4 regions of the Pseudoduganella sp. R-43 genome follow, and region 2 is predicted to be linked to each of the others. Evidence: predicted binding sites of a transcription regulator. Region 2 holds the regulator's gene; each other region holds the start of a gene.
The links. The regulator sigma-54, encoded in region 2, starts transcription at its own class of promoters, with help from an activator protein. The targets are predictions, from matches to a motif close to TGGCANGNAANCTGCTTT.

Region 1 (4,362 bases), 1.5 Mb from region 2:
GCGCAGGCTGGCGTCCACCTGGGCCTCGCCCTGTGCCGCAGCGGGAGAGGCGCGGTCGGCCAGGGTGTAGGTTTGCGTCGGTTGCACGAATTGCGCACCGATGGTGGCGCTGATCAACCGTACCAGCGTCGGGTCGCTGTCGCTGGTCACGCGCACCGTGGCGTTGCCGGCGCCGACCGGCGTCAGTGCCAGCGTGTTGCCGCTGATGCCGACTGCCAGCACCGCCGGGTTGCTGGAACTGGCGCTATAGCTGTCGGCCGATCCATCGGGCTTGACGGCGGTAACAGCCAATTGCAGCGGCGCGTCGCCCGCTTCGGCGGTGTAGCTCGTGGTGGCGGGATTGAGCGTCAGCTGCGCGGGCTTCAGGCTTGGGTCGCCAATCCGCACGTCGTCGATCTGGAAGGATTTGTTGGCGGTGTACAGGCCGACCAGCCCGCGCGCGCTGAAGGTAGTATCGGTCACGGAGCCAAGCGATTCGCCATCGAGATAGACCGTCAGCGTGCTGCCAATCATCTCAAAGCGCACGGTATAGAACACCGAATCCATATTGATTGGCTTGCGCACTTGCTTGGGGCGGGTCAGCGCGCCATTCAGCATCCTGGCGATTTCAACCTGGGTGCTGGTGTTGGCGTTCTGGACATTCAGGCCGGCGCCGTACCAGTTGCTGGCGTTGGTGTAGCGCGTAATCAGGTAGAGCTGCTTGTTGCCGGTGGTGCTGTTGGTTTGCGGCTTGATGCGCGCTTCGACAAAGTAGTCGCCGCTCGGCACATTGGCCATGGCGGCTGGCTTTAGCAGGGCCAGCACGCCGCCGGTCGTGGCGGCGGTGTACTGCATCAGCATATTCGTCGCGCCGACCGCTTCCGCCTTGACGCTGAAACTGCCGTTCGCGCCGGCCACGGGCAGCAAATCCCAGTTGGCGGAGGTGCCGGACTGGAAGTCGTCGCAGAAATACAGGCCGCTCGGCGGGCAGCTCAGGGTAAGGATCGGCGTGCCGCTGGTGTCGCCCGTGCCGCTGATGCTGATGGACAGCTTGCCGGCGCCGGCCTGCGCCAGCGCGTTGGCCTTCACCAGGGAGGTAGGGCGCACGCTGTAGGTATATGGCGGCGTCCACGTCACGTTATTGTTGATGGTGCATCCTCCAAGCAGGGTGCCGTTCAGCAGCGAGCCACTGTCCTTGAAGGCGCCGGTGGCGGCGCCGCCCGGATTGACCACGATATTGCTGCAGCCCTGGGCTCCGGTGATGTCGAACACGTTCGATTGCGACAGGATCCTGGAGTTGTAGCCGGCGCCGATGCTGTACAGGTTCGCATACACCGCGGCATCTCGGCTGCCGGTGAAATAGTTGTTAAACAGGTGGACCTGGCCGTAACGCACGCGCGGTGCGCGGCTGGACACGTTGCGGAAGACATTGTTGCTGAAAGTGACGCGCAGCTTGCCTTCGTCGGCTGTGGCGCCGTCGCCCGAACCGATCAGGTTGTTCTTGTGGTGCTCGCCGAACACGTTGTACGACACTGTCACGTAGTCGGATGCGTTGGTGATGTCGAGCGCCCCATCGTGGCATTGTTTCAGCTGGCCGTTTTCGATCGGCAGCAGGTTGTCCGTCATCGGTGCGTCAGTGAATGTATTGTGGTCGATCCAGACGTGGTCGGAGCCTGAAACGCCAATCGCGTCATAGGCCGAATTCCATGCACCATTGGCGCCGTCGTTCGGGTCCCACACCGGGCCCACGTCGCAGGGCGCAACGATCTTCAGGTTGCGGATGATGATTTGCGAGACGCCGACAAGCTGGATATGGCCGTTGACGATGCCTGCGCCGGCTCCAGCACCGACCAGGGTCGTATTGCTTTTCAAGCGGATCGCGCCGCGAATGGCCTGGTCGCCCGTGTTCGCGTAAGGCACGCCTTCAGTCATGTCGATCGTGCCGGTGATCTTGATGATCTTGGGATTGATGCCGCCGTTATTGATGGCGTTGATCAACTGGGCGCGATTGCTCACGCTGTAGATTTGCGAAGCGATGGCGGCTGAGCCGCCGGCGGTTCCGCCAGCCTGGCTTGCCCAGCCGTCGACCGGGGCGGCGACGCGCGCCGGGTCATCGGCCCCCTGCGCGGGCAGGCATAACGCTGCAAGCAGGGCGAGCGCGATCCTGAAACCTTTGAGTTCCATAAGATTCTCCTTGGGGGAAAGGGGGACAGTGTCAGCTGCGTCGTGTGCGGCGGCGGCCTGCCGCCAGCGCGGCAAGGCCGCCCAGCATCAGTGCAGCGCTGCCCGGTTCCGGCACGGCGGTGGCATCCAGCTGGGCCGTGATGCTGGCAAATTCGGTCCAGGTGGTGCCGCTCAGGTCGATGTCGATCGAGTTGCCGTTGGCGCCCAGCGACAGGATGGGCAAGCCGCCGATGCCGCTGGCGTCAAGCAGTTTGAAGGCGGTCAACGGTGCAGCCAGGGTGCTGCCGAAGTCAAAGTGGAACTGGTATGTACCCGGCGTGACCGCGTTATTTGCGATCACGGTCAACAGGCCGCTGGCGTCGAAGTCGAAGCCGAACATGGCATCGGCGCTGAGGAATTCGACGCCGGTGCCGGTTGGATCAAGGGCGGTGGTGTTGGCGCCCGGTTCGGGTTGGAACAGGTGGTCAAGGCCGACGATGGTGTCGGGCGAGCCGTTGTAGGTGGCGGTGATGACGGCATCCTGCAAAGGTAACGGTGCTGCGTGCGCAATTCCGGTGGCGAGTACGGCAGCCACCAATGTCTCCATTATGGTTTTTCTCATCGTGTGCTCCGGTGGGGCTGAATAGGCGTGCCTGATCGGCACTACCGATCTTATATTGGCCTGACCAATATTTCAATCAATCAGGCCAAATATGATGCGGTCAGACCACGTTGCCTTGCGGGAACACAAGTCATTCTGTCGCGACCATTCAACACTCCACGCCACGAAGGTGTCATCGCCCGCAGCGCAGCGGCTGCAACCACAGGACGTAGCAGTGCTTAAGCCAAGGCAAGCGGTACCAGACAAGCAAGCAAGAGCGTTCCGCATAACCCGGGGGCTGCAAGACACGCCTATCGAGCATTAACTTTCGCATGACAGGGAAGCATTAATGTCAGCGTCATGCCTCATGGTGTCCGGCCTTGAGTCAGGTTGGACCATAAGACAAGTGCGCCTTCGCGATCAACTGGCGAGAGCCTCGTTGATTCGAGTACTTCCGACATATCCGAGTCTGAATACTTTGTGTAGAGCGCATAGCCATTCGAAAAGATCGAGATGCTATAAAGCGGGCCAGACGCCGACCCGCATTCAATCCAGGCATCGGGGTGGTCGGCGTCGGCTTTCTCAAAGAGCTCGTCAAGCGCGGTTTCCATTTCTGCTATTGTCGGATTGCGCAGGGAACTTCCGAATACCTTGGTGAGAGTAATCCATTCGTGCATGTGGTCCTCGATACAGATACGTGCCTGAAGCGTCAGGCTACATTCTCGAATTTGGCCGTGAAGCCAATCACTTTGCCCCCTGAAGCTTGAACAGCCCTCAGCACGAATACCTGCATTTCCGGCGAGACCGTTTCAAGAGGCATTGTGATGAACTGCGCCTTGGAAAACAACAGAAGCCAGAAGCCGGGAAAACACCATATTTCGACAACCGATGACCACTGCATGGTGGAGCTTCCAATGCCCGACGAAACTGAAAACGTCGATGCGTCGGCAGTGAAGACCGCTTGCGGCCTTCCCATGTCATGCAGCTTTGCCATCACGCTGCGATAGTGGACCACATAGATTGCCAGAACAATGGCAAAGGCAAACGCCAGAGCGGCGCCAAGGGCGCCAATGAACCAGGACGATTCACCATCAACGAGCAGCCACACGAAGGCAATGGTGGCGAATGATAGTGCCAAAGGAAGGCTTATGCCGACTGACCGGCGCCAGAACGCCAGCACTGCTCGACGGAGGAGTTGTTTGTCATAGGTGAGCGTGGCTTGATGGGACATATTATTGGACGCCACTGGGCCACCTGTAGGCGAGAACCATGGACTTTGGATAGAAGTGTTCCCGTACTTGTCCAAGCTGATTACCTCCGAGGAGGTGAACGAATTCTGGGTCTTCCCTCAAATAGAAGCCTACGTGTCCTTTCCAGCTGGCCGGATCATCTCGCCAAAGAACTGCAACGCAACCAGGTACCGGACGTTCAATTTCCTCACCCCACTCAAGCCACGATCTGGCGAGAGCAGACGCCGTACCGGCAATGCCCGCTTGTGCAAACGACCAATTGACGAACGATGAACACCAGGACACTTTGTCATCGTAACCTTCGATATTGGTGCCTGCGTGGTATGAATTGATTCGCGGGTTGCTCGAACCGACGGGGTATGCTGCGAT
Region 2 (4,362 bases):
TCAGCTACGGCTCGATGGACATCGACGACGTCAAGCAGGTCACCATCCTGCTGGGCGGCGTCAAGCTGACCCGCGGCACCCTGACCATGACGGCCGAGCGCGCCTACGTCAAGCAGACGCCGGAGGGCTTCCAGCAAGTGACGCTGTTTGGCGACGGCAAGAAAGCCACCTTCCGCCAGAAGCGCGACGGCGCCGGCGACCAGTGGGTGGAAGGCGATGCCGACCGCATCGAATACGAGGAACAGGTTGAACTGGTGAAGATGTTCAACAAGGCCACCATCCGCCGCCTGGAAGGCGGCAAGCAGAACGACGAAGTGCAGGGTGAGTTCATTTCTTACGACAGCCGCAAGGAATTTTTCAGCGTGCGCAATTCGGCCAGCGGGGAGAGCAAGCCCGGCGGCGGTCGCGGCACCATGGTGATCCAGCCGACCCGTACCGAACCCCCAGCGACGCCGACGGAGAAGAAGTAAGCATGCAAGCAAATAACTGCGCCAGCACGCTGGTCGTGCGCGGCCTCCAGAAAACCTATGGCAAGCGCCAGGTGGTGCACGACGTTTCGCTGCAAGTCGATTGCGGTGAAGTGGTCGGCCTGCTCGGTCCCAACGGTGCCGGCAAGACTACCTCTTTCTACATGATCGTCGGCCTGGTGGCTTCCGATGCAGGCACCATCGATATCGGCGGCACCGACGTGTCGAGCCTGCCGATCCACAAGCGCGCCACGCTGGGCCTGTCCTACCTGCCGCAGGAAGCTTCGGTGTTCCGCAAGCTGACGGTGGAAGAAAACATTCGTGCCGTACTGGAACTGCAGAAGGTGGACGGCAAGCCTCTGCCCAAGGCGGAAATCAACCAGCGCCTGGAATCGCTGCTGGCCGACTTGCAAATCGAGAAGCTGCGCGAGAACCCGGCCCTGTCGCTGTCGGGTGGCGAACGCCGCCGCGTGGAAATTGCGCGCGCCCTGGCCACCAACCCGCGCTTCGTGCTGCTGGACGAACCGTTTGCCGGCGTGGATCCGATCGCCGTGATCGAAATCCAACGTATTGTGCGTTTCCTGAAGGAGCGCAATATCGGTGTGCTGATCACCGACCATAATGTGCGTGAGACCCTCGGCATTTGCGACCGCGCCTACATCATCAACCAGGGCGCCGTGCTGGCCTCGGGCCGCCCGGACGACATCATTGCCAACGAATCCGTTCGCCGCGTCTACCTCGGCGAACACTTCCGCATGTAAACGAAGGCCATGAAACAAACACTGCAACTGCGAACCTCGCAACACCTGGCGCTGACGCCGCAGCTGCAACAATCCATCCGCCTGCTGCAGCTGTCCACGCTGGAGCTGCACCAGGAGTTGGAACAGCTGCTTGGCGACAATCCCATGCTGGAGCGCCTTGACGACCCGCTCGACCACTCGGTACGGCTGCTGGCCGATGGCGCCATCAGCCAGGGCAACGGCAATGGCGCCGAAGCTCCCGCCACGCCTTCGGCTGAAGGCCCGCAAGGCGAGGGCGGCGAAGCCCCGGCCGCTGCCGGCGAAAGCGATACCTATGAAGGCGGCGACCATGAAGCCGGCAACGGCAGCGACGACGCCGACTGGAGCGCCAGCGCCGGCAGCAAATCCGCCGACGACGAAGACAGCCGCCCGCAACTGGAAGCGTCCGGCTGCACGCTGCGCGAACACCTGCTCGAGCAGATGCGCGTCACCGTGCAGGAGCCGCGCGACCGCGCGCTGATGGAACTGATCATCGATGCGCTGGACGAGAACGGCTACCTGGAAGAGCCGCTGGAAGAAATCCACGAGCGCCTGCCGCCCGAGCTGGAAATCGAACTGGACGACCTGCGCTGCAGCCTGGTGCTGCTGCAAAGCTTCGATCCGCCCGGCGTCGCCGCACGCAATGCCTCCGAATGCCTGGCGCTGCAGATCAGGCGCATGCCCGGCGTGCCGCTGGTGACGCGCCGCATGGCGCTGACCATCGTCGAGAAGCACCTGGCCTGGTTCGCCCAGCGCGAGTTCACCAAGCTGAAGAAAGCGCTCGACTGCGACGATGAAGACTTGCGCGAAGCACAGTGCGTGATCCGCCAGTGCAACCCGCATCCGGGCGCCGAATTTGCGTCAGGCGAGTCAGACTACGTGGTGCCGGACGTGATCGTGAAAAAGGGCCGCGGCGGCTGGATCGTCACCCTGAACAACGACGTGGTGCCGCGCCTGCGGGTGAACGCGCTGTATGCCAACTTGCTCAAGCAAGGCAAGAGCGAGTCGCAGATGAATGGCCAGCTGCAGGAGGCCAAGTGGTTGATCAAGAATATGCGCCAGCGCTTCGACACGATCCTGCGCGTCGCGGAAGCGATAGTAGAAAGACAAAAGAACTTTTTCAGTCATGGCGCAGTGGCCATGAGACCCCTTGTGTTGCGTGAAATTGCTGATACACTGGGACTACACGAGAGCACTATTTCTCGCGTAACAACTCAAAAATATATGCTCACCCCGCATGGCATGTTTGAGTTGAAATATTTCTTTGGTAGCCACGTCGCGACCGAAGCCGGGGGGGAGGCTTCCTCGACTGCGATACGGGCACTGATCGTGCAATTGACAGGAGCAGAAGACCCGAAAAATCCTTTATCCGACAGTAAGATTGCGGACATGCTGGGTGAACAAGGCATGGTGATTGCGCGACGGACTGTTGCCAAATATCGAGAAGCGTTGAAGATCCCTCCAGTTAGCCTCCGCAAATCGTTGTAGTGCAGTGCATGGGTTCCTCTGTGCGTTTCGGCGTGCACGAACTCGAGAGCGACATCATCTTTAGGAGTGTGTATGAATCTCACCATCAGTGGACATCATGTCGAAGTGACCCCAGCCATTCGCGAGTACGTGCAGAACAAGCTGGAACGAGTCAAGCGCCATTTCGATCAAGTAATCGATATTGCTGTCATCCTGACTGTAGATAACCTCACCGAGAAAGAGAAACGCCAGAAAGCCGAAATCAACCTGCGCATGTCTGGCAAAACTGTTTACGTCGAAAGCCTGTCGCAAGACCTTTACGCCGCCATCGATACCCTGATTGATAAACTGGATCGCCAGGTCATGAAATACAAGGACCGTGTGCAGAACCACAGTCATGCGGCCATCAAGCATTTCCCGGATACGTATGAGGCACCACCCACCGCCATGTAAAGGACTGGCCGTGCAGCACACCAAAGGGCGCAATTGGCGCCCTTTTTTGCGACCAGTGTGCGTTAGAATATTTGCATGAGCGAACACGTACACACCCAACTCTCCAACGGTACCGGCTTCATCACGCTGGACCGCCCCAAGACCCTCAATTCACTGTCCCTCGACATGGTGCGCGCGATGACGCAGGCGCTGCTGGCATGGCGCGACGATGCGTCGGTGGCGGCGGTCGTGGTGCGCAGCAGCAGCGAACGCGCGCTGTGCGCAGGCGGCGATATCCGCTTCTTCCACGACGTCGGCCGCGGCAATACGCAAGGCGGCAGCGCGCTGCTGGAAGACTTCTTCACCGAAGAATATGCGCTGAACCATTTAATCCATTTCTACCCCAAGCCTTATGTGGCGCTGATGGATGGCGTGGTGATGGGCGGCGGCATGGGCATCGCGCAGGGCGGGCCGGAGCGCGGCGTGCGCATCGTCACGGGCCGTACCAGGATGGCGATGCCCGAGGTGAACATCGGCCTGTTTCCCGACGTGGGCGGCAGCCACTTCCTGTCGCATGCGCCGGGCCAGCTTGGCATGTGGCTCGGCCTCACCGGGCTGACGGTCGGCGCCGCGGATGCGCTCTACCTCGACCTGGCTGACTACTTCGTGCCGGAAACTGAACTGGCCGGACTGGCCAAGCTGTTCGAGTCGACGCCCGGCAAATCGTTGCGCGATGCTGTCGCGGTCTTTGCCGGCCCGCACAACGCCTTCGCCGGCGACAGCGAACTGGAAGCGCAGCGCGCCCTGATCGATCAGCATTTCTCGGCGGGCTCGGTACCCGCCATCATGGATTCGCTGCGAGGCGACAGCACGCCTTTCGCGCAGAAATCGCTGAAGGCAATGGAATTGCGCTCGCCGCTGATGATGAGCGTGACCCACGAGCTGCTGAAGCGCGGCGCGTCGCTGGGCGTGTCCGACTGCTTGCGCATGGAGCGCAACCTGGTGCGCCGCAACTTCGAACACGGCGAGATTTTCGAGGGCGTACGCGCCCTGGTGATCGACAAGGACAACCAGCCGCAGTGGAATCCTGCAACGCTGGCCGAAGTGACGCCCGCCATGGTGGAGCGCTTCTTCGAACCATGCTGGCCGGCCTGGGCGCACCCCTTGCGCCACCTCGCATGAGGGATCTGGACCGGATCGACCGGGGCATCCTGAAT
Region 3 (4,362 bases), 2.1 Mb from region 2:
GTGCCGGCTTGGACGGCGTTCACAACCACCGAAGCTTCTTCGCCGGCGTTGGTGACGATCATGCGCAGTGGCTCTTCCATTGCGCGCAGCACGATCTTGATGCCTGCGTCCTGGTCGGCGTTGTCGCCTTTCACGTTCAGCGAAGCGCGGGCACGCAGCAGGGCTACGCCGCCGCCTGGCACAATGCCTTCTTCCACAGCTGCGCGGGTTGCGTGCAGTGCGTCTTCAACGCGGGCCTTCTTCTCTTTCATCTCGACTTCGGTGGCTGCGCCAACCTTGATCACGGCAACGCCGCCGGCCAGCTTGGCCACGCGCTCTTGCAGTTTTTCGCGGTCGTAGTCGGAGGTCGCGCCTTCGATCTGGGTGCGGATCTGTGCCACGCGGCCTTCGATGGCCGAAGCTTCGCCTGCGCCGTCGATGACAATGGTGTTTTCCTTGCCCACTTCGATGCGCTTGGCTTGGCCCAGTTCTGCCAGGGTGGCTTTTTCCAGGGTCAGGCCGACTTCTTCAGCCACTACCTGGCCGCCGGTCAGGATGGCGATGTCTTCCAGCATGGCCTTGCGACGGTCGCCGAAGCCAGGAGCTTTCACTGCGCAGGTCTTCAGGATGCCGCGGATGTTGTTGACCACCAGGGTCGCCAGTGCTTCGCCTTCGATGTCTTCAGCGATGATCAGCAGTGGACGGCCGGCTTTTGCTACTTGCTCCAGTACTGGCAGCAGGTCGCGGATGTTGGAGATCTTCTTGTCGCACAGCAGGACGAATGGGTTCTCCAGGACGGCAACTTGCTTTTCCTGGTTGTTGATGAAGTATGGGGACAGGTAGCCGCGGTCGAACTGCATGCCTTCCACGATGTCCAGCTCGTCGTGCAGGGACTTGCCGTCTTCAACGGTGATGACGCCTTCCTTGCCCACTTTTTCCATCGCTTCGGAGATGCGCTCGCCGATCGATGCGTCGGAGTTGGCGGAGATCGCGCCAACCTGGGCGATTTCCTTGGAGGTGGTGCATGGCTTGGAGATGGACTTCAGCTGTTCGACGGTGGCAGCAACTGCCTTGTCGATGCCGCGCTTCAGGTCCATCGGGTTCATGCCGGCGGCAACGTATTTCATGCCTTCGCGGACGATGGCCTGGGCCAGCACGGTTGCGGTGGTGGTACCGTCACCGGCGTTGTCGGAGGTCTTGGAAGCGACTTCCTTGACCATCTGCGCGCCCATGTTCATCAGCTTGTCTTTCAGTTCGATCTCTTTGGCGACCGAAACGCCGTCCTTGGTGACGGTTGGGGCGCCGAAGGAGCGCTCCAGCACCACGTTGCGGCCTTTCGGGCCCAGGGTGACTTTCACTGCGTTGGCGAGGATGTTCACGCCTTCGACCATCTTGGAACGTGCGGAATCGCCGAAAATGACTTCTTTAGCTGCCATGTTTGTTTCTCCTGAATTCTGTATCTAGGGGGCTGTGATTACTTCTGTACCACGGCCATGATGTCTTCTTCGCGCATTACCAGCAGTTCCTGGCCGTCTACCTTGACGGCTTGGCCGGCGTATTTGCCGAACAGAACGCGGTCGCCCACTTTCACTTCCAGAGCACGCACGGTGCCGTTGTCAGCAACTTTGCCGTTGCCAACTGCCAGCACTTCACCCTGGTCCGGCTTTTCAGCGGCTGCATCAGGGATGATCAGGCCGGACGCGGTCTTGGTTTCCTGGTCCAGGCGTTTGACGATGACGCGGTCATGCAAAGGGCGAAGGTTCATACAAAACTCCTTTTACTCGGTTTATTGACAGTTGTTAGCACTCTCGGCTAACGAGTGCCAACAATTATAGGGACGACACTTTCCCTTTTCAAGGGAATTTCTTTGCGCTTGGTCAAGCGTTGAATTGATATCAATCATGCCAGAGATGCAACGGCATGGCGCGCGAGTGGCGGGGAGGGGGTAAAGCGGGGCAGTTATAAAAGAAAAATGGGACCGTCGCCGGTCCCATCATGGTCACGCACGCAGATCAATGCTGTTTGCGGCGATGCACGCCGGCCATGCCGAGCAGGCCGATGCCGAGCAACCCCAGCACGCCCGGTTCAGGGACGGGGGCGACAAAATCGAGGATACCGCCTTCCTGCGTGATGGCAATGTCGAGGGCGTTGGTGCAATCCACGGTATCGCAATCGACGCCTTGCGTGGTGTTGTTGAATGCTGCGAACGAGGCAGTGTAGAACGGATCCGGGTCGAAGAAGTAGGCTTTGCCTTCCGCGGTCAGGAACCAGCTCATGGTGACGTTCTGGAACACGCCGCCGAGGTTGTCGATGCCGCCTACGCCATTGTAGGCAAAGTCGGACCAGGCCAGCTGGGTCTGGGCGCCGGCAAAGTTAATGGACGGATCGGTTCCGACCACGGCCTGGTTATAGGTGTTGTCGTTGCCGACGTCGGCCCACAGCTGCAGCGACAGCGCGGTCGGGGTGCAGGAAACGCCCGGGCCAAGAATGCCGCTGCAAGAGAAGTCCTGGTGGAACGTGGCATACAAGCCATAGTCGAAGTTGACGCGGGTATCCGTAGTCGACACGTTGTTCGAATTCAGCGAAAAGCCGCTGAACACGATGTAGCCGTTGGACACGTAATTGTTGCCCACGCCGGTATAGGCCACGCGCGCGGACGACACGCCGTTGATGGCGTCGGCGGTGAAGATGTTGCCGGCAGGTGCCAGTCCCGTTGGGTCCACCTGGAAGGAGGGTGCAGCGGCAGCGCTGCCAGTTGCCAGAGCGCCAAACGCTAGCAGCATGCTGGCGGCCAGGCCGCGAACGCTAGGTGTGAGAATCTTCATTACATTTCTCCGTTGAGAGGATAAAGCACCAGTTTTGGGATGACTGAGCATTAAATTTGTTCAGGTCATGATCTTTATCAAAGCAATACATATGCCACATTTAAAATGCGGCCGAAAAACAAAAACTTAGTATTAACTTTCAAACCATGTTGTTTGCGCTGCGCGGCCTGCTCTGTAAAATATTCCGACATGTAGCTTCTCAAGATTAAGTAGCAAATTCAATGACTTGGATGATATATTTGGTGAGCATTCGCATGTTTTGATATTTTGTGTGACTTTTTATGCCGCGCTCGGCGTGAGTATTAATTTAAAATTAAACTGCATTTATTTCGACTGCGCGGCAAGCATTGCCGAGAATTTGCGCTTGGCTAACTGAATTGCTAGCCAGTTCAGGGGATGGCTATTGCCGCCCGGTCGCCAGGTGTAGACGAATTTGTCGCGATAGGCGTCGTACTGGAAGCCATGCGGTGCGGCCAGGATCTTGCCGCGCTTGAGCATCATCTTGACGGCCTGGGTGGCGGCCACGCCCGAGCAAAGCTGGCAAGCCATCGAGGTCGAGGCGCCGCGCCGCTCCGCCAGGTTGATACCGCCCGGCACCAGGTAGCTGCGATGCAGGGCGGCCGGCGCTAGGCCGACCAGGAAGCGGATTGCCATGTCCAGCTCCGGCAGGTCGCCCCAGCCGAAGTACTCTTCGAAGGTCGTCCCGCCCGGCACGAAGTTCAGGCCCGCCACGCTCATGCCCAGCGGCGCCGCGCAAGTGGCCGGCACGCCCAGCGCCTCGCACATGGCATAGGTCTGCTTGCGCGCCTCGAAGGCGAAGAAGTCGAGCCCGTCGACATACACGTCCGCCCCCTGCAGGAAATCGCGCAGGTTGCCCTGGTTGACGCCCTGCGGAAAGGTGCGGATCTTGACTTCGGGGTTGATGTCGCGCGCCATGCGCGCCATCACCTCCACCTTGGGCTGGCCCAGCGTCGACATGAAGGCGCCGGCCTGGCGGTTGAAGTTGGGGATGTCGAAGGTGTCGAAGTCGGCCAGGTGGAAGGCGCCCACGCCCATGCGCGCCAAGGCCAGCAAATGCACGCCGCCCACGCCGCCGACGCCGGCGATCGCCACGCATTTGTTGCGCAGTGCCTGCTGCTCCGCTTCGGTGACCCAGCCGATATTGCGCGAGAAGGCTTGCTCGTAATCGAAGCGGCGTTCGGTGTTGGATTCGGCCATGGCGATTATTCCTGTTCCCGCAGGCGGTTGATGATTCCCGCTTCTTCATGCTGCGAGAAGAACAGGGGATAGAAGGAACGTTCCTCGGAATCGGGCTGTCCGCCATGGAGGCGGATCTGCTCCTTCATGTACGACAGTTCGATGTGCATCAGCACCCCGCGCACGTTGACGCGCGGATTGACGACCTCTTCGCCAAGCTGGCGAAAGCCGAGCATGCGCTGGTAGAACTGGCGATGGCGCGGCGTGACTTCGATGAACAGCACGTCGTAGCGGTGGATGTCGTAGGCATACATGACGGCCAGGTGGATCAGCGCTGCCAGGTAGCTCTTCGATTTTGGCC
Region 4 (4,362 bases), 2.6 Mb from region 2:
GATGCGTATCCATGCAGTCCTTTGGGCGCTGTGCGACACGATATAGTCGACGACCAATTGTTCGGCCCCTACAGCGATCGATGGCAGGCTGGATGACAGGCATAGCGCCACTCCCATCAGCCAAATTCGGCGACGGTCAACCATGTGGATCGATCGCTTCGTCTGCGTAGCCAGCATGAAACAAGTTTGTCCGCAACAACGAATCGTGTCAACGGAGGCCAGCGCGACGCACCGATTCGGGCTATGTCCGTTTCCGCACGGAGTGGCTTTATGCTGAGTCGTATGCTCAGGCTATGAAGATGACAGCAAATCCCTCTGCAATTCCGGATGAACCAGCGCCATCGAGACGGCGCCGTGTTCCCCCATTGTCGCTGGCCGCATGGAGGCAATTCATCAGCGTGGCAAAGCCGTACTGGCTTGGAGATGAAAAGAGGTCTGCCTGGGGCTTGCTGCTGCTGTTGATTGTGCTGATGCTTGCCGAAACCGAGCTTGCCGTGATGCTGAACAACCAGTCCGGCGAGATGACTTCGGCGCTGGCCGGTCGGGATGGCGACCGTTTCTGGCAGTCGGTGCGGGCTTGCCTGCTGATCCTGGTGTTTGCAGTGCCAATCTACGCCTTCTACTACTACATGCGGGACATGTTCGCCAACCAGTGGCGGCGCTGGCTCACCGGACGCTTCCTCGATGGCTATCTGCAGGGGCGCAAATACTACGAACTGACCTCGGAAGGCGAGATCGATAACCCGGACCAGCGTATCAGCGAAGATGTCAACACATTCACCGGCCGCTCGATCCATTTCCTGCTGATCTTTCTGGGCTCGATCATGCAGCTGGTGGCGTTCAGCGCGGTGCTATGGTCGATTTCGCATCTGCTGGTTGGCGTGCTGGCCGTGTACGCCCTGACGGGTACCGTGGTCGCGCTCTACGTCTTTGGCACGCCACTGATCCGTCTCAATTTCTCGCAATTGCGGCGCGAAGCGGATTTTCGCTTCGGCCTGATGCGTTTGCGTGAGAATGCCGAATCGATCGCCTTTTACCGGGGCGAGGCGCAAGAGCGTGCTTACCTCGACGGCAAATTCGACAAGCTGTTCCACAATTTCAGCAGGCTCATCAAGAAGCAGCGCACCCTGAATTTGTTCCAGCGCACGTTCAGCCAACTCACATTGGTGCTGCCCGGGGTGATTCTCGCCGAAGGCGTGCTTTCCGGCCAACTGGAAGTAGGGCGGGCAATCCAGGCGGCAGGCGCCTTTACTGCAGTGCTTGGCGCTGTGGGTGTGATCGTCGATAACTTTGAGAGCCTGAGCCGCTTCGTGGCGGGTACGGAGCGCCTGCAAACCCTGTCCAAGCTCGTGCTGCCGGTGCCGGAGGGCGAGGCAGTTAGCGGGAAAACACGTCCGCGGATCAGGATGCGGCCTGGCAAGCAGATCGCCGTCGATGCCCTGACGGTGTGTCCACCGCAGTCCGAGCGCGTACTCGTGAAAGACTTGTCTTTCGTCCTGGCGCCGGGCGATGCGCTGCTGATCACAGGCGATAGCGGTTGCGGAAAAAGTTCGCTGTTGCGAGCAATCGCCGGCCTTTGGGATACCGGCAGCGGCCTGATTCATCATCCGCCGCTGAAAGAGTTTTTCTTCCTGCCACAGCAGCCTTACCTGCAGCAGGGCACGCTGCGCAGCCAGCTCATCTACCCAAGCGTGCAGACGCGGCTGAGCGACGAGCAGTTGCTGGAGATCCTGGTGCAAGTACACCTGCCGCAGCTCGCCGAGCGTGTCGGCGGGCTCGATGCGGTACAGGATTGGGAAAAACTGCTATCGGTGGGCGAGCAGCAGCGGCTCGCCTTTGGCCGTGTGCTGGTGCATGAACCGAGCATCGTGATCCTGGACGAAGCGACCAGCGCGCTCGACAGCGGCAATGAGGCTTCGCTCTACAAAAGCCTGCGTGAAAGCGGAGCTACCCTGATCAGCATTGCCCACCGGGCAGCCGTCAGGCGCCACCATACGCATGTGCTGCACTTGAAAGGCGACGGTGGATGGGAATTGCGTGAGGTGGCTCACGCGTTTTCAAGGTCCCCGGGAACCCGATGAATGCGGATGATCTGGAAGTTGTACTGTTCGGCAGCTAACGGAGTGTCAGCGCTGCTTGCCTGTTGCTGCCGAAGGTAGTCGCTCACCAGCATGGCTGCACCTTGCTCAGTCAGCACGCCAGCCGCCTTTGCCTGTATCTGATGCTCAGACCGGTCGGCATTCCGGTAGGCAATTAACCAAGTTGACACCTGCTTTTCTTCCTGCTGATCTTTGTAAGGGAATCGCGTATGTTATCAAAACCGAACGCGTACTAGCGCCCGCCTGGCGGCTGCCGTTCATCATATTTCCTAAGTGCAAAGTTTGATGTCGTAAAATTTAACACATCCCTCGTAACAGATTTTGCTAACTCAGCATAATCAAGTACTTATCTCGTAGGCATGATTGATGCTTCGGTCAGCTTGTAGTTTTCTCAACCTAAATATGGAGCGCGATATGAAAGCTAATACGCTGTTCAAGTCTTGCCTGCTGGCCTGCTCCGTTCTGGCGGGTGCTCAAGCGATTGCCGGTCCTGGCACCGTAAACAGTATCGAATTTAGCTTCATGAACTACAGTAATACCGCTTCACAGTCTTTCAGCAGTTTGCCGTTGACGAGTTTCGACAATACGCCGTCGGTCTCGCCGATCTCCATCCCGACGCCACAGGAAATCCATCCGGTCGTTGAGGTATTCATCCCCTCGATGCCGGTCCAGACCACTGCACCTGAAGTTATTGCGGTGGTGGATTTGCCGCAAGCGCCAGCGGCCATCCCTGAGCCAGGCACCGCCGCCTTGCTGGGCTTGGGCTGTGCCTTGCTCTTCCTGCGTCGCCGTGGGGGATTCCATGCATAACTCGCGGAGTTTTCCGGCGCTTGCCCTGGCCTTGCTGCTGGCGGCTTGCGGTGGCGGCGGTGGCTCGGGGGGCGCGCCGGTAGTGTCTCCTGCTCCAACCACGCAGACGCCATCGCCTACCGAAGGCAACATCGTCACGTCGGTTCCGGCGCCGACTTACGCGGCAGGCAGCGGCAACCTGAGCATCTTCAACGCCATCAATGCCTTGCGCAGCAAGATCGGTTCCGGGTTGCTGGCCCAGAGCCTGTTGCTGGACAAGTCGGCGGGGGCGCACTGGAGCTACATCAACCAGAACGGCATCAGCGAACTGCATGGCGAAACGGCGGGCAAGCCTGGGTACACAGGCGTTCGCGCGGGGGACCGGATTGCCGCGGCGGGCTATACCGCCTCGGTCTCGGGGGAGGCGATCTTCAGCACAGTCGGTACGGACAAATACATGACCTGTGTTGCGGAGTGGGCCAATTCGGTTTATCACGCGGCCCTGCTGTTTGCCAGCACCATTGATATCGGTGTAGCGGCAAACAACTTCAACCCGGCGGAGGGCGCGTCGACCCTGTGCGTGGTGGACGTTGCGACGAGTACAACGCAAACGGCGCAGTTGCCGGGCGCGGGCAGTATTCGCGCATATCCCTACGCAAACCAGGCGGACGTGCCTTTTGTCTTCTTCAATCGCACCGAAACGCCAACGCCTGTGCCGGACCTGGCCGAAGCGGGCACGCCCGTAACGGTCAGTTTCGAAACCAGGGGAATGGCAGTGACGGCGCCGATTGCGATCAGCCAGTTCACGCTGACGCCTGCGGGCGGCACGGCAGTCGAAGCGCGCATCCTGGTGAACAAGGGAGGCAAGCTGGGCCCGGTCATCGCGAGCAATGGTCCTGCGCTGACGGATGACGGGAACATGCAAGGTTTCACCGCAACGCTGGTGCCGGTGCTGCGGCTGAAGGCCGCTACCGCCTACAACGTGGCGCTGATCGCTGTCGTGGATGGAAAGACCATCAACAAGTCCTGGACGTTCACAACCGCCGCACAGTAATGCTTGTACCGAGGGCCGGCAATCCTGTGCGGAATGCCGGCCCATTTCATTTACTTCGGGCGCGGCGATCGCACGCCTTTGTCGGGCCGGGCCAGGGTGCCTGAGCGCAGCATGCGCACGGCATGCCCGACGGCGCGCGCGACGTTGCGGACTTCTTGCTTGAGGGCTTCGTCCTTGTCCATCGCATCGTGGCTAGTGGCGTAAGGCTCGTAATAGCCAAGGTAGCGGTCAAGCCGGGCCTGCGCGCCGGCATCGATCAACTCCATCCAATCGAGCCAGTCGGAGAGATTGCACCGCAGGCTTTCCACGCCGGCGACGTCGCCATGCACCACAAGGCCATAGGCGCGCCCGGCCAGGTGTTTGGGGTAGGGCCAGCCGGCCAGCTCCAGGGCCTTAGCTTCCTCGGGCTTCTTGCCATGG

Region 1: ACN9M3_RS11360 (PEP-CTERM sorting domain-containing protein) is a predicted target of sigma-54. The motif match lies at 2,973-2,990, and genes of this name have one in related genera.
Region 3: pepA (flocculation-associated PEP-CTERM protein PepA) is a predicted target of sigma-54. The motif match lies at 2,884-2,901, and genes of this name have one in related genera.
Region 4: ACN9M3_RS16335 (PEP-CTERM sorting domain-containing protein) is a predicted target of sigma-54. The motif match lies at 2,455-2,472, and genes of this name have one in related genera.

The regions. Positions count from the first base shown of each region.
Region 1 is NZ_CP183988.1:2,491,494-2,495,855, forward strand. It holds gene ACN9M3_RS11355 (pectinesterase family protein) at 1-2,163, opposite strand, end outside; gene ACN9M3_RS11360 (PEP-CTERM sorting domain-containing protein) at 2,195-2,764, opposite strand; gene ACN9M3_RS11365 (hypothetical protein) at 3,109-3,420, opposite strand; gene ACN9M3_RS11370 (YcxB family protein) at 3,453-3,974, opposite strand; gene ACN9M3_RS11375 (TIGR02594 family protein) at 3,976-4,362, opposite strand, start outside.
Region 2 is NZ_CP183988.1:955,343-959,704, forward strand. It holds gene lptA (lipopolysaccharide transport periplasmic protein LptA) at 1-470, shown strand, start outside; gene lptB (LPS export ABC transporter ATP-binding protein) at 473-1,228, shown strand; gene ACN9M3_RS04480 (RNA polymerase factor sigma-54) at 1,238-2,734, shown strand; gene hpf (ribosome hibernation-promoting factor, HPF/YfiA family) at 2,807-3,166, shown strand; gene ACN9M3_RS04490 (enoyl-CoA hydratase/isomerase family protein) at 3,242-4,327, shown strand; gene ACN9M3_RS04495 (Lrp/AsnC family transcriptional regulator) at 4,324-4,362, shown strand, end outside.
Region 3 is NZ_CP183988.1:5,663,807-5,668,168, reverse strand. It holds gene groL (chaperonin GroEL) at 1-1,415, opposite strand, end outside; gene groES (co-chaperone GroES) at 1,454-1,744, opposite strand; gene pepA (flocculation-associated PEP-CTERM protein PepA) at 1,992-2,804, opposite strand; gene ACN9M3_RS25870 (ThiF family adenylyltransferase) at 3,129-4,022, opposite strand; gene ACN9M3_RS25865 (N-acyl amino acid synthase FeeM domain-containing protein) at 4,028-4,362, opposite strand, start outside.
Region 4 is NZ_CP183988.1:3,572,086-3,576,447, forward strand. It holds gene ACN9M3_RS16325 (ABC transporter substrate-binding protein) at 1-144, opposite strand, end outside; gene ACN9M3_RS16330 (ABC transporter ATP-binding protein/permease) at 294-2,081, shown strand; gene ACN9M3_RS16335 (PEP-CTERM sorting domain-containing protein) at 2,514-2,909, shown strand; gene ACN9M3_RS16340 (CAP domain-containing protein) at 2,902-3,942, shown strand; gene ACN9M3_RS16345 (flavodoxin family protein) at 3,993-4,362, opposite strand, start outside.